DNA from 3 places in the Citrobacter enshiensis genome. Region 2 is predicted to be linked to each of the others. Evidence: predicted binding sites of a transcription regulator. Region 2 holds the regulator's gene; each other region holds the start of a gene.
The links. The regulator CRP, encoded in region 2, controls carbon source genes, mostly activating them, when cyclic AMP is high. The targets are predictions, from matches to a motif close to ATGTGANNNNNNTCACAT.
Positions count from the first base shown of each region.

Region 1 (4,270 bases), 2.2 Mb from region 2:
AACACATCAAGATCTTTCAGACCGCGACCCTGCAACAGTTCGGTGACGGTACGCTCCAGTGCGACACCAAAATCCGGGTGTGCGCCAAATGAAGCAAAACAGGTACCGTTGGCCGGGTTGAACAGAACCACGCAGATAACCGGGTACTGACCGCCCAATGAACCGTCATAAGCGAAAATCGGGAAACCTTCCGCTTCCAGTTTCGCGATGGATTCCACCACTGCCGGATAACGCGCCAGGACATCGGCGGGGATTTCCGGCAGGCTGATGCTTTCTGCGATAATGCGATTCTTCACATAACGTTCAAAAACTTCAGACAGCCCCTGAACGCGCGCTTCATTAGGCGTATTACCGGCGGACATCCCGTTAGAAACGTACAGGTTGCCGATAATATTCATCGGAATATATACGGTCTTGTTATCAGACTGGCGGGTAAACGGCAGACCGCAGACGCCGCGCTCTTCGTTACCGGACTGCAGGTCAATCAGCATGCTGCCGGTCAGTTCATTTTCCGGATCGTAGAACGCGCGCAGACGCGCATCCAGCAGACCTTCAGGAACGTCGTCATCTTCGGTTAACGGGAACCATTTTTCGTTCGGGTAATGTACGAACGGGCCATTGGCGATGGTTTCACCGAGCCAAAAATCAGCAAAGAAATAGTTAGTAGACAGACGCTCAAAATATTCGCCCAGCGCGGAGGCCAGTGCTGCTTTTTTGGTCGCGCCTTTACCGTTGGTGAAGCACAGCGCGCACTCTTTGTCGCGAATGTGCACAGACCAGACGTTTGGCACCGGATTCAGCCAGGAGGCCTCTTCAATATGGAAACCAAGGTCGAGCAGTTTTTGCTGAAAGCGAGCGATGGAATCTTCCAGAGCAGCGTCTTTGCCAGGGATAAATGTTTGCGTCATGAAAATCACTTTTGTCGTACGGAAAGCGCGCAATGATACGGGTTTTCCCGGCATGGCGCTATCGTCACCGGTCCTTCGGCGTAAATAAAAGTATTGACTATGCTTTTACAAAACTCACCCGCGCAAGGGCATAAAAATGAAGGCGTTCGATTGGCAACGTATGGCGCTGGATAACGTACCACTGGAGTTTCTGGGTGAAGTTGCGCTGCGAAGTTTCTATACCTTTGTTCTGGTGTTCCTTTTTCTGAAGATGACCGGACGCCGTGGCGTTCGGCAGATGTCGCTCTTTGAAGTGTTGATCATTTTGACGCTGGGATCGGCTGCCGGGGATGTCGCGTTTTATGATGATGTTCCACTGCTCCCGGTGTTGGTCGTTTTTCTCTCACTGGCCTTGCTTTATCGGTTGGTCATGTGGCTGATGGCGCACAGCGAGAAACTGGAAGATATGCTGGAAGGCAAGCCCGTGGTGATCATTGAAGACGGTGAACTGGCCTGGTCGAAGCTCGGGCGGGCGAATATGACCGAGTTTGAGTTCTTTATGGAACTGCGTCTAAATGGCGTTGAACAACTGGGGCAGGTGAAACTCGCTATCCTGGAAACCAATGGACAAATTAGCGTCTATTTTTTTGCCGACGAAGAAGTGAAGTCTGGACTCAGCATTCTGCCTAAACAGTGCACGCAGCGATTTAAAGTCGTTCCCGAGGCGGGGGACTACGCCTGCGTGCGTTGCAGCGAAGTGATCAAGATGCAAGCTGGCGATCATCAATTATGTCCGCGCTGTGCAAATCCAGAATGGTCGAAGGCAAGTCAGGCAAAACGGATCGTCTGACAGCAAAAATATCGGTTTTAACCCGGCAAACCGACAGATTCTGTTGTGTGATGCACCGCTCATTTTTGCTCCGGTCAGTTTTACCCATTGCGGCGCGTGTCACTGAATGATAAAACCGATATCCACAGGAATAACGTATATCCAATGTCTGTCGTTCTGCTGTTCGCAACCGACGGGATGTTGAGTTGATAACAATACAACGTGGTGAGGGGAAATGGCTCAGGTCTTCAATTTTAGTTCAGGTCCGGCAATGCTACCGGCAGACGTGCTTAAACTGGCGCAACAGGATCTCTGTGACTGGCAGGGTCTTGGCACATCAGTAATGGAAATTAGCCACCGCGGCAAAGAGTTCATCCAGGTCGCAGAGGAAGCAGAGAAAGATTTTCGCGATCTCCTCAGTATCCCCTCTAACTACAAAGTATTGTTCTGTCATGGCGGCGGTCGTGGTCAGTTTGCCGCTGTTCCGCTCAATATTCTGGGCGATAAAACGACGGCGGATTATGTTGACGCCGGATACTGGGCCGCCAGCGCCATTAAAGAAGCCAAAAAATACTGCACCCCCAATGTGATTGACGCCAAAGTCACCGTTGACGGTCTGCGTGCGGTTACGCCGATGAGCGAATGGCAACTGTCCGATAATGCCGCCTATTTGCACTACTGCCCGAACGAAACCATCGACGGTATCGCAATCAATGAAACACCGAATTTTGCGTCTGATGTGGTCGTGACCGCCGATCTCTCTTCTACGATTCTCTCTACGCCGCTGGATGTTTCCCGTTATGGCGTGATTTATGCGGGTGCGCAGAAAAATATCGGTCCCGCAGGTCTGACGATTGTTATCGTTCGTGAAGATTTGCTGGGCAAAGCGCATACATCCTGTCCGTCTATCCTTGACTACAGCGTGCTGAACGAGAACGACTCAATGTTCAATACGCCGCCAACATTCGCCTGGTATCTCTCTGGCCTGGTCTTCAAATGGCTGAAAGAGCAGGGCGGCGTGGCCGCGATGGATAAAATCAATCAACAAAAGGCCGAACTGCTGTATGGCGTGATTGATAACAGTGATTTCTATCGTAACGATGTGGCGAAATCTAACCGCTCCCGCATGAACGTACCGTTCCAGCTGGCTGACAGCGCGCTGGATAAACACTTCCTGGAGGAGTCATTTGCAGCAGGTTTACATGCGCTGAAAGGCCATCGTGTGGTGGGGGGAATGCGCGCCTCTATCTATAACGCCATGCCTCTTGAAGGCGTTAAAGCACTGACCGATTTCATGATCGATTTCGAGCGTCGCCGCGGCTAATTGGCTGTACTTTTTCATCCCCACAGCGTGCCTGTGGGGTTTTTATTTCTGTTTTTGAGAGTTGAGTTTCATGGAATCCCTGACGTTACAACCTATCGCGCGGGTCGATGGCACCATTAATCTGCCTGGCTCCAAGAGTGTGTCAAACCGCGCTTTGCTACTGGCGGCGTTAGCTCGCGGCACCACTGTTCTGACTAACCTGCTGGACAGCGATGACGTTCGCCATATGCTGAGTGCGCTGAGTGCGCTGGGGATTGAGTACACCCTTTCTGCCGATCGTACCCGCTGTGAGATCAACGGCAACAGTGGCGCACTGCAGGCTGAAGGTTCGCTGGAACTGTTCCTTGGCAATGCGGGAACCGCCATGCGGCCACTGGCGGCCGCGTTGTGCCTGGGGACGAACGATATCGTGCTGACGGGCGAACCGCGCATGAAAGAACGTCCGATTGGACACCTCGTGGATGCCTTGCGTCAGGGCGGGGCGAATATCGAGTACCTGGAGCAGGAAAACTATCCGCCGTTACGTCTGCGCGGTGGCTTTACCGGTGGGCAGGTTGAGGTCGACGGCAGTGTTTCCAGCCAGTTTCTCACCGCATTGTTGATGACCGCGCCGCTGGCGCCGCAAGATTCGACGATTGTGATCAAAGGCGAACTGGTTTCCAAACCGTATATCGATATCACGCTGAATCTGATGAAAACGTTTGGCGTAGAGATTGAGAACCAGAATTACCAGCGTTTTGTCGTCAGGGGGGGACAGCAGTATCAGTCTCCGGGGGGGTATCTTGTGGAAGGGGATGCCTCTTCTGCTTCGTATTTCCTCGCGGCGGGCGCCATTAAAGGCGGTACGGTGAAGGTGACCGGTATTGGCCGTAACAGCATGCAGGGCGATATTCGTTTTGCCGATGTGCTGGAAAAAATGGGCGCAACAGTAACCTGGGGCGACAATTTTATTGCCTGCACGCGCGGTGAATTAAATGCCATTGATATGGACATGAACCATATCCCGGATGCGGCAATGACCATTGCAACTGCGGCATTGTTTGCGAAAGGCACGACGACGCTGCGTAATATCTATAACTGGCGTGTGAAAGAGACCGATCGCTTATTTGCAATGGCCACCGAGCTGCGTAAAGTGGGTGCCGAAGTAGAAGAAGGGCACGATTTCATTCGCATCACGCCGCCTGCTCAATTGCAGTTTGCCGAGATTGGAACGTACAACGACCACCGCAT
Region 1 is NZ_CP119862.1:3,083,390-3,087,659, reverse strand. It holds gene ycaO (30S ribosomal protein S12 methylthiotransferase accessory factor YcaO) at 1-908, opposite strand, end outside; gene P2W74_RS14940 (DUF421 domain-containing protein) at 1,045-1,737, shown strand; gene serC (3-phosphoserine/phosphohydroxythreonine transaminase) at 1,952-3,040, shown strand; gene aroA (3-phosphoshikimate 1-carboxyvinyltransferase) at 3,111-4,270, shown strand, end outside.
Region 1: the regulator CRP is predicted to act here: its motif matches at 1,783-1,800, upstream of serC (3-phosphoserine/phosphohydroxythreonine transaminase).

Region 2 (4,270 bases):
AAAAGTCGCCGACGTCAAACGTCAACTACAGCGCGGCGAGGCCGTTCTGGTGTGGTCTGAACTCCACGAAACGGTCAACATCATGCCCAGAAAACAGTTGCACGAGTAATCCGCCGCTGAGGGCCGACTATACTAAAACGAGTGTTTATTCATGGAGTTGTTATGTCTGCCAAACATCCGGTGATTGCGGTAACAGGGTCCAGCGGCGCGGGGACCACCACCACCAGCCTCGCGTTCCGTAAAATTTTTGCACAGTTAAATCTGCGCGCCGCCGAGGTGGAAGGCGACAGCTTTCATCGCTATACCCGCCCGGAAATGGACATGGCGATCCGCAAAGCGCGGGACGCCGGGCGACATATCAGTTATTTCGGCCCCGAAGCTAATGATTTTGGTCTGCTGGAACAAACGTTCAGCGAATACGGACAAGCGGGCAAAGGCCAGTCGCGGAAATATCTGCATACCTACGATGAAGCAGTACCGTGGAATCAGGTGCCGGGAACCTTTACGCCATGGCAACCCTTGCCCGAACCGACCGACGTCCTGTTCTATGAAGGGCTGCACGGCGGCGTAGTGACGCCGCACCATAACGTTGCGCGCCATGTGGATTTGCTGGTTGGCGTAGTACCGATCGTTAACCTGGAGTGGATACAGAAACTGATCCGCGACACTGGCGAACGTGGGCACTCCCGCGAAGCGGTGATGGATTCGGTGGTCCGTTCCATGGATGATTACATCAACTTTATCACCCCGCAGTTCTCCCGTACGCATATTAACTTCCAGCGCGTGCCCACTGTGGACACCTCGAATCCCTTCGCGGCAAAAGGCATCCCGTCATTAGACGAAAGCTTTGTCGTTATTCATTTTCGCAATCTGGAAGGGATCGATTTCCCCTGGTTACTGGCGATGCTTCAGGGCTCATTTATTTCACACATCAATACATTAGTCGTGCCGGGCGGCAAAATGGGACTGGCAATGGAGTTGATCATGCTGCCGCTGGTTCAGCGACTGATGGAAGGCAAAAAAATCGAATAATATGCAGCGTTGCCGGATAAGCGTCACGCCCTCCGGCAACGTGAGATCACGCGGCAATCACTTCATATGAATGCGTGATATTCACCGCTTTTTCCAGCATTAACGCAACGGAACAATATTTTTCTGCAGAAAGATCAACAGCTCGCGAAACGGCGGCATCTTTCAGTTCATTGCCGGTCACAATAAAATGCAGATTGATATGCGTAAACAGACGCGGCGCCTCTTCACGACGCTCAGAAGTGAGCTTCACTTCGCAGTTGGTCACGTCCTGGCGTCCCTTTTGCAAAATAGACACCACATCAATCGCACTGCAGCCACCCGCGGCCATTAACACCATTTCCATCGGACTCGGCGCTTTATCACCGGAGTTACCATCCATCAAAATCTGGTGGCCGGAAGCAGACTCTCCCAGGAAGGTTAACCCTTCGACCCATTTCACACGCGCTTGCATATTTCGTAACTCCAATGTTTCAATTTTCCTGACAGATTACGCGGACATAACAAATCTCGCAATGGAAGGCGACCTGCATCATGCTGAAGCGAGACACCAGGAGACACACGGCGAAAGCTATGCTAAAACAGTCAGGATGCTACAGTAATACATTGACGTACTGCATGTATGCAGAGGACATCACATTACAGGCTGCAGTACATTTTTAGCAGCCCCCTTCCCTGGCAGCGGGAAGCATATTTTGGCAACCCCAGAGACAGCGTCGTTTTCTGGCTCTGGAGACAGCTTATAACAGAGGATAACCGCGCATGGTGCTTGGCAAACCGCAAACAGACCCGACTCTCGAATGGTTCTTGTCTCATTGCCACATTCATAAGTACCCGTCGAAGAGCACGCTGATTCACCAGGGTGAAAAAGCAGAAACGTTGTACTACATCGTTAAAGGCTCAGTGGCAGTGCTGATTAAAGACGAAGAAGGGAAAGAGATGATCCTTTCTTATCTGAATCAGGGCGATTTCATTGGCGAATTAGGCCTGTTTGAAGAAGGCCAGGAACGCAGTGCATGGGTACGTGCAAAAACGGCCTGTGAAGTCGCTGAAATCTCCTACAAAAAATTTCGCCAACTGATCCAGGTAAACCCGGATATTCTGATGCGCCTGTCTTCCCAGATGGCTCGTCGCCTGCAAGTTACGTCCGAAAAAGTCGGCAACCTTGCCTTCCTCGACGTAACCGGTCGTATCGCTCAGACTCTGCTGAACCTGGCGAAACAACCCGATGCGATGACTCACCCGGACGGCATGCAAATCAAAATCACCCGTCAGGAGATCGGTCAGATCGTTGGCTGTTCTCGCGAAACCGTTGGTCGTATTCTGAAAATGCTGGAAGATCAGAACCTGATCTCAGCGCACGGTAAGACCATCGTCGTCTACGGCACTCGTTAACCCCGTCGAAATAGCGCATTACCCTGTAATGCGCCATTTTTGTTGGCACCGATGTGGCGAAGACTGATCTATCATCCTGAAATCAACTACGCACTGCGGCAAACGCTGGTGCTGTGTTTGCCTGTGGCGATTGGTCTTATCATTGGTCAGTTGCATCTGGGATTGCTCTTTTCTCTCGTTCCCGCCTGCTGCAACATTGCCGGGCTTGATACCCCCCACAAACGCTTTTTCAAACGCTTAGTCATTGGCGCATCGCTGTTTGCCGGATGCAGCCTGGTCATGCAGCTACTGCTCGCGCAAGCAATACCGCTGCCGCTGATTCTGACGGGGTTAACGCTGATTCTTGGCGTGACGGCGGAACTCAGCGCCTTGCATGCCCGACTCCTGCCGGCTTCGCTTATCGCCGCCATTTTCACGCTAAGCCTGGCCGGTAACATGCCCGTCTGGGAACCGTTGCTGATCTATGCCCTGGGCACCCTGTGGTACGGGCTTTTTAACTGGTTTTGGTTCTGGCTCTGGCGTGAACAACCGCTACGCGAGTCGCTCAGTTTGTTGTACCGCGAGCTGGCCGACTACTGCGAAGCCAAATACAGCCTGCTCACCCAGCACGCCGATCCTGAAAAAGCGCTGCCGCCCTTGTTGGTACGCCAACAGAAAGCGGTGGATCTCATCACCCAGTGTTACCAGCAAATGCACATGCTGTCGGCGCATCACAATAATGAATATAAACGCCTGCTGCGGGCCTTCCAGGAAGCGCTGGACTTACAGGAACATATCTCCGTCAGCCTGCATCAGCCGGAAGAGGTGCAAAAGCTGGTCGAACGCAGCCATGCAGAGCAGGTGATTCGCTGGAACGCGCAAACGGTCGCTGCGCGCTTACGCATCCTGGCGGATGATATTCTGTATCACCGCCTGCCGACTCGCTTTTCCATGGAAAAGCAGATTGGCGCGCTCGAGAAAATTGCCAACCAGCATCCCGATAACCCGGTGGGTCAGTTCTGTTACTGGCACTTTAGCCGCATTGCCCGCGTATTGCGGACCCAACGCCCGCTGTATGCCCGTGACCTGATGGCGGATAAACAGCGTCGACTCCCGCTGATCCCGGCGCTAAAAAACTATCTGTCATTCAAATCGCCCGCACTGCGAAATGCCGGGCGCATCAGCGTCATGCTGAGTATCGCCAGTCTGATGGGGAGCGCGTTACATCTGCCAAAACCGTACTGGATCCTGATGACGGTTCTGTTTGTAACGCAAAACGGCTACGGTGCGACGCGGGTTCGCATACTGCACCGTTCGGCGGGCACGCTGGTCGGGTTGGTGATTGCGGGCGTGACGCTACACTTCCACATCCCCGAAGGCTTCACACTGGCGGGCATGCTGGTCATTACGCTGGTGAGCTATCTGATCATTCGTAAAAACTACGGCTGGGCAACGGTCGGGTTTACGGTCACTGCGGTGTATACCCTGCAATTGCTGACGTTAAACGGCGAGCAGTACATTGTGCCGCGGTTTATTGACACGGTGATTGGCTGCCTGATCGCGTTTGGCGGGACGGTCTGGCTCTGGCCGCAGTGGCAGAGCGGTCTGTTGCGCAAAAACGCCCACGACGCGCTGGAAGCCGACCAGGAAGCTATACGCCTGATCCTCAGCGACAATCCACAGGCAACGCCGCTCGCGTATCAGCGTATGCGTGTCAATCAGGCGCACAACACGCTGTACAACTCGCTGAATCAGTCCATGCAGGAACCCGGATTTAACGCGCACTATCTGGCAGATATGAAACTGTGGGTGACGCACAGCCAGTTTATTGTCGAGCACATCAATGCGATGACAACGCTGGCGCGGG
Region 2 is NZ_CP119862.1:367,931-372,200, reverse strand. It holds gene P2W74_RS01670 (YheU family protein) at 1-109, shown strand, start outside; gene P2W74_RS01665 (phosphoribulokinase) at 163-1,032, shown strand; gene P2W74_RS01660 (OsmC family protein) at 1,079-1,483, opposite strand; gene crp (cAMP-activated global transcriptional regulator CRP) at 1,792-2,424, shown strand; gene P2W74_RS01650 (YccS/YhfK family putative transporter) at 2,476-4,270, shown strand, end outside.

Region 3 (4,270 bases), 480 kb from region 2:
AACGCGTCTGGATGCGGAAGTGAAAAGCTGGTTTGCCTTCGCCCTGCAAAAATGTGGCGAGCTGGCGCTGCTGCGCGATGCGCTGAACAGCGGCGATACCGCGAAACTGGCGGAATGGAGCGCCCCGATTCAGGCGCGTCGCCACTCAACCCGTGTACATAATGCGGCAGTGGAAAAACGTCTGGCGGCGATCACCGCCCAGGACAGCCAGCGCGCGAATGCCTATGAAGTACGTGCCGAAGCCCAACGTGCACGCTTTAAACTGCCCGCATGGCCGACCACGACCATCGGTTCATTCCCGCAAACCACGGAAATTCGTGGCCTGCGCCTGGACTTCAAAAAAGGCAATCTCGACGCCAACAACTATCGTACCGGCATCGCAGAGCACATCAAACAGGCGATTGTTGAGCAGGAACGCTTAGGCCTCGACGTGCTGGTGCACGGCGAAGCCGAGCGTAACGACATGGTGGAATACTTTGGCGAGCACCTCGACGGGTTCGTCTTTACCCAGAACGGTTGGGTACAGAGCTACGGTTCCCGATGCGTGAAGCCGCCGGTGGTGATCGGCGACGTCAGCCGCCCGGAAGCGATTACCGTCGAGTGGGCGAAGTACGCCCAGTCCCTGACCGACAAACCGGTGAAAGGCATGCTGACCGGTCCGGTGACCATTCTGTGCTGGTCCTTCCCGCGCGAAGACGTAACCCGCGAAACCATCGCCAAACAGATTGCCCTGGCGCTGCGTGACGAAGTGGCAGATCTGGAAGCCGCAGGGATTGGCATCATCCAGATCGACGAACCGGCGCTGCGCGAAGGTTTACCGCTGCGTCGCAGCGACTGGGTGGCGTATCTGGCGTGGGGCGTGGAAGCCTTCCGCATCAACGCCGCTGTGGCGAAGGATGACACCCAGATCCACACTCACATGTGTTACTGCGAGTTTAACGACATCATGGATTCGATTGCGGCGCTGGACGCTGACGTTATCACCATTGAAACCTCGCGTTCCGACATGGAGTTGCTGGAGTCCTTCGAAGAGTTTGATTACCCGAACGAAATCGGGCCGGGCGTGTATGACATTCACTCGCCGAACGTGCCGAGCGTGGAGTGGATCGAAGCACTGCTGAAGAAAGCCGAGCAGCGTATCCCGGCGGAGCGTCTGTGGGTGAACCCGGACTGCGGCCTCAAAACCCGCGGCTGGCCGGAAACCCGCGCGGCGCTGGCGAACATGGTGCAGGCGGCGCAGAATTTGCGTCAGGGGTAGTACTCCAGGCCCGGTAAGCGAAAGCGCCACCGGGCATTTTGTCGGGTGGTGGCTTCGCCTCACCCGACCAGGAGTTACTTTTTACTTCCATACTGCGCAAACCACGCCAGCATTCTCTGCCAGCCATCTTTCGCTGACTCTTCGTGATAGCTCGGGCGGTAATCCGCATTAAACGCATGTCCCGCATCCGGGTAGACGACAATCTCCGTTTTGGCGTTGGCGGCACGGAGCGCATGACGCATGGTTTCCACGGAATCAACAGGAATGCTGGTGTCTTGCCCGCCGTACAGTCCCAAGACCGGGGCATTCAGATCCGTTGTGATATCCACGGGCTGTTTCGGGGAGTTCAGCGTTTTGTCGCCCACCAGTTTGCCGTACCACGCCACGGCAGCCTTTAACTGTGGATTATGCGCAGCATACAGCCAGGTAATACGTCCACCCCAACAGAAACCGGTAATCATCAGGCGATGGACATCACCGCCGTTGCGGGAAGCCCAACTGGCGACATGGTCCAGGTCCGCCAGCACTTGCGAATCAGGAACTTTGGCCACCAGACCACTCAGTAACGTGGGTATATCGGCAAAATCGTTAGGATCGCCTTCACGGAAATAGAGCTCTGGTGCGATAGCCAGAAACCCTTCCAGTGCCAGGCGGCGGCAAACGTCGCGAATATGTTCATGCACGCCAAAAATTTCTTGCACCACGATGACAATTGGCAGTGCGCCGTCACTGTTTCTAGGGCGAGCGTGATATGCCGGCATATCATCGCCCTGAGAGGGAATCGACGTCAGTCCAGCGATGATGGCGTCATCCGTCGTATGAACAATGGTAGAGGCAAGAGGTGAAGCTGCAGGTGCAAAACCCGGTTGTTGTGTCTTCGTCATGGTATTCTCCGTACCCTTAAGAAAATTAGCGCAATGTTAAATATAGACAGCATGCAACAAATCACATTGCCTGAAACGGTCTATCTTTTGTGCAACGGTGAGTGATATCGATAGGTTTGTGTGATGTGGATCGCTATTTTATGGAAATCCAATGCAATTTATTTACATCATGGTGATGGGTGTCACGAAAATGTTTTGAGTCCTTCGGTAGAGTGTCTTTTTGCTGCTTCTGACAAAACCAATTCACAGAGGAGTTGTATATGTCCAAGTCTGATGTTTTTCATCTCGGCCTCACTAAAAACGATTTACAAGGGGCTACGCTTGCCATCGTCCCTGGCGATCCGGAGCGTGTGGAAAAGATCGCTGCGCTGATGGATAAGCCGGTTAAGCTGGCATCCCATCGCGAGTTCACTACGTGGCGTGCTGAACTGGATGGCAAAGCAGTGATTGTTTGCTCTACCGGTATTGGCGGCCCGTCTACCTCTATCGCTGTGGAAGAGCTGGCACAGTTGGGCATTCGTACTTTCCTGCGCATTGGCACTACCGGCGCGATTCAACCGCACATTAACGTTGGCGACGTACTGGTCACCACCGCCTCTGTTCGTCTGGACGGTGCAAGCCTGCATTTCGCGCCGATGGAGTTCCCGGCCGTGGCAGACTTTGCCTGTACCACCGCGCTGGTTGAAGCGGCGAAATCCATTGGCGCGACGACACACATTGGTGTTACGGCGTCTTCTGACACCTTCTATCCAGGCCAGGAACGTTACGATACCTTCTCTGGTCGTGTAGTCCGCAACTTCAAAGGCTCCATGGAAGAGTGGCAGTCAATGGGTGTCATGAACTATGAAATGGAATCCGCAACGCTGCTAACCATGTGTGCAAGCCAGGGTCTGCGTGCTGGTATGGTGGCGGGCGTTATCGTCAACCGCACCCAGCAAGAGATTCCCAATGCAGAAACGATGAAGCAAACAGAAAGCCACGCAGTGAAAATTGTGGTGGAAGCGGCGCGTCGTCTGCTGTAATTCTCTCTTCTCTTGTCAAAGGCCGATGCGTTCGGCCTTTTTATTTTGCGTAGCCCCTCGCAGGAAATTCCTTTTAAACTGGACGTTTATACAGCACAATTCTATTTTGTGCGGGTAAAGTCTGTTCCATCAGGCTTACGTCGTTTATGCAGGAGGCGTTGTGGATATCTCAATCATTGTTTATGCGGTTATCGCATTGGTGGGCATTGCGATTGGCTGGTTGATGGCCAGCTACCAGCATGCGCAACAGAAAGCCGAACAATTTGCCGAGCGTGAAGAGCTGGTCGCGGATTTAAGCGCGACAAAACAGCAGCTTGCTCAGAGCGATCACTGGCGCGATGAATGCGAATTGCTCAACAATGAGTTACGCAGTCTGCGTAGTATTAATACCTCCCTGGAAGCTGACCTGCGTGAAGTCACCACCCGTATGGAAGCAACACAGCAGCATGCAGAAGACAAAATCCGCCAGATGATCAATAGCGAACAGCGTCTGAGCGAGCAGTTTGAAAACCTGGCAAACCGGATATTTGAGCAAAGTAACCGCCGGGTCGATGAGCAAAATCGCCAGAGCCTTAATGGCCTGCTTACGCCACTGCGTGAACAGTTGGATGGTTTCCGGCGTCAGGTGCAGGACAGCTTTGGTCAGGAAGCGCGTGAACGTCACACTCTGGCGCACGAAATTCGCAATCTCCAACAGTTGAATGCACAGATGGCTCAGGAAGCGGTCAACCTGACGCGTGCGCTCAAAGGTGACAACAAAACCCAGGGTAACTGGGGAGAAGTGGTGTTGACGCGCGTGCTGGAGGCATCGGGCTTGCGTGAAGGTTATGAATACGAAACGCAGGTGAGTATTGAAAACGATGCCCGCTCCCGGATGCAACCGGATGTGATTGTGCGTTTACCGCAGGGCAAGGACGTCGTGATTGACGCCAAAATGACGCTGGTTGCATACGAGCGCTATTTCAACGCACAAGATGATTACACCCGCGAAAGCGCGATGCAGGAACACATTGCTTCGGTACGCAACCATATCCGTTTGCTGGGGCGTAAAGATTATCAACAGTTGCCAGGGCTGCGTACGCTGGACTATGTCCTGATGTTTATCC
Region 3 is NZ_CP119862.1:4,799,178-4,803,447, reverse strand. It holds gene metE (5-methyltetrahydropteroyltriglutamate--homocysteine S-methyltransferase) at 1-1,258, shown strand, start outside; gene P2W74_RS22835 (dienelactone hydrolase family protein) at 1,333-2,142, opposite strand; gene udp (uridine phosphorylase) at 2,403-3,164, shown strand; gene rmuC (DNA recombination protein RmuC) at 3,325-4,270, shown strand, end outside.
Region 3: the regulator CRP is predicted to act here: its motif matches at 2,261-2,278, upstream of udp (uridine phosphorylase).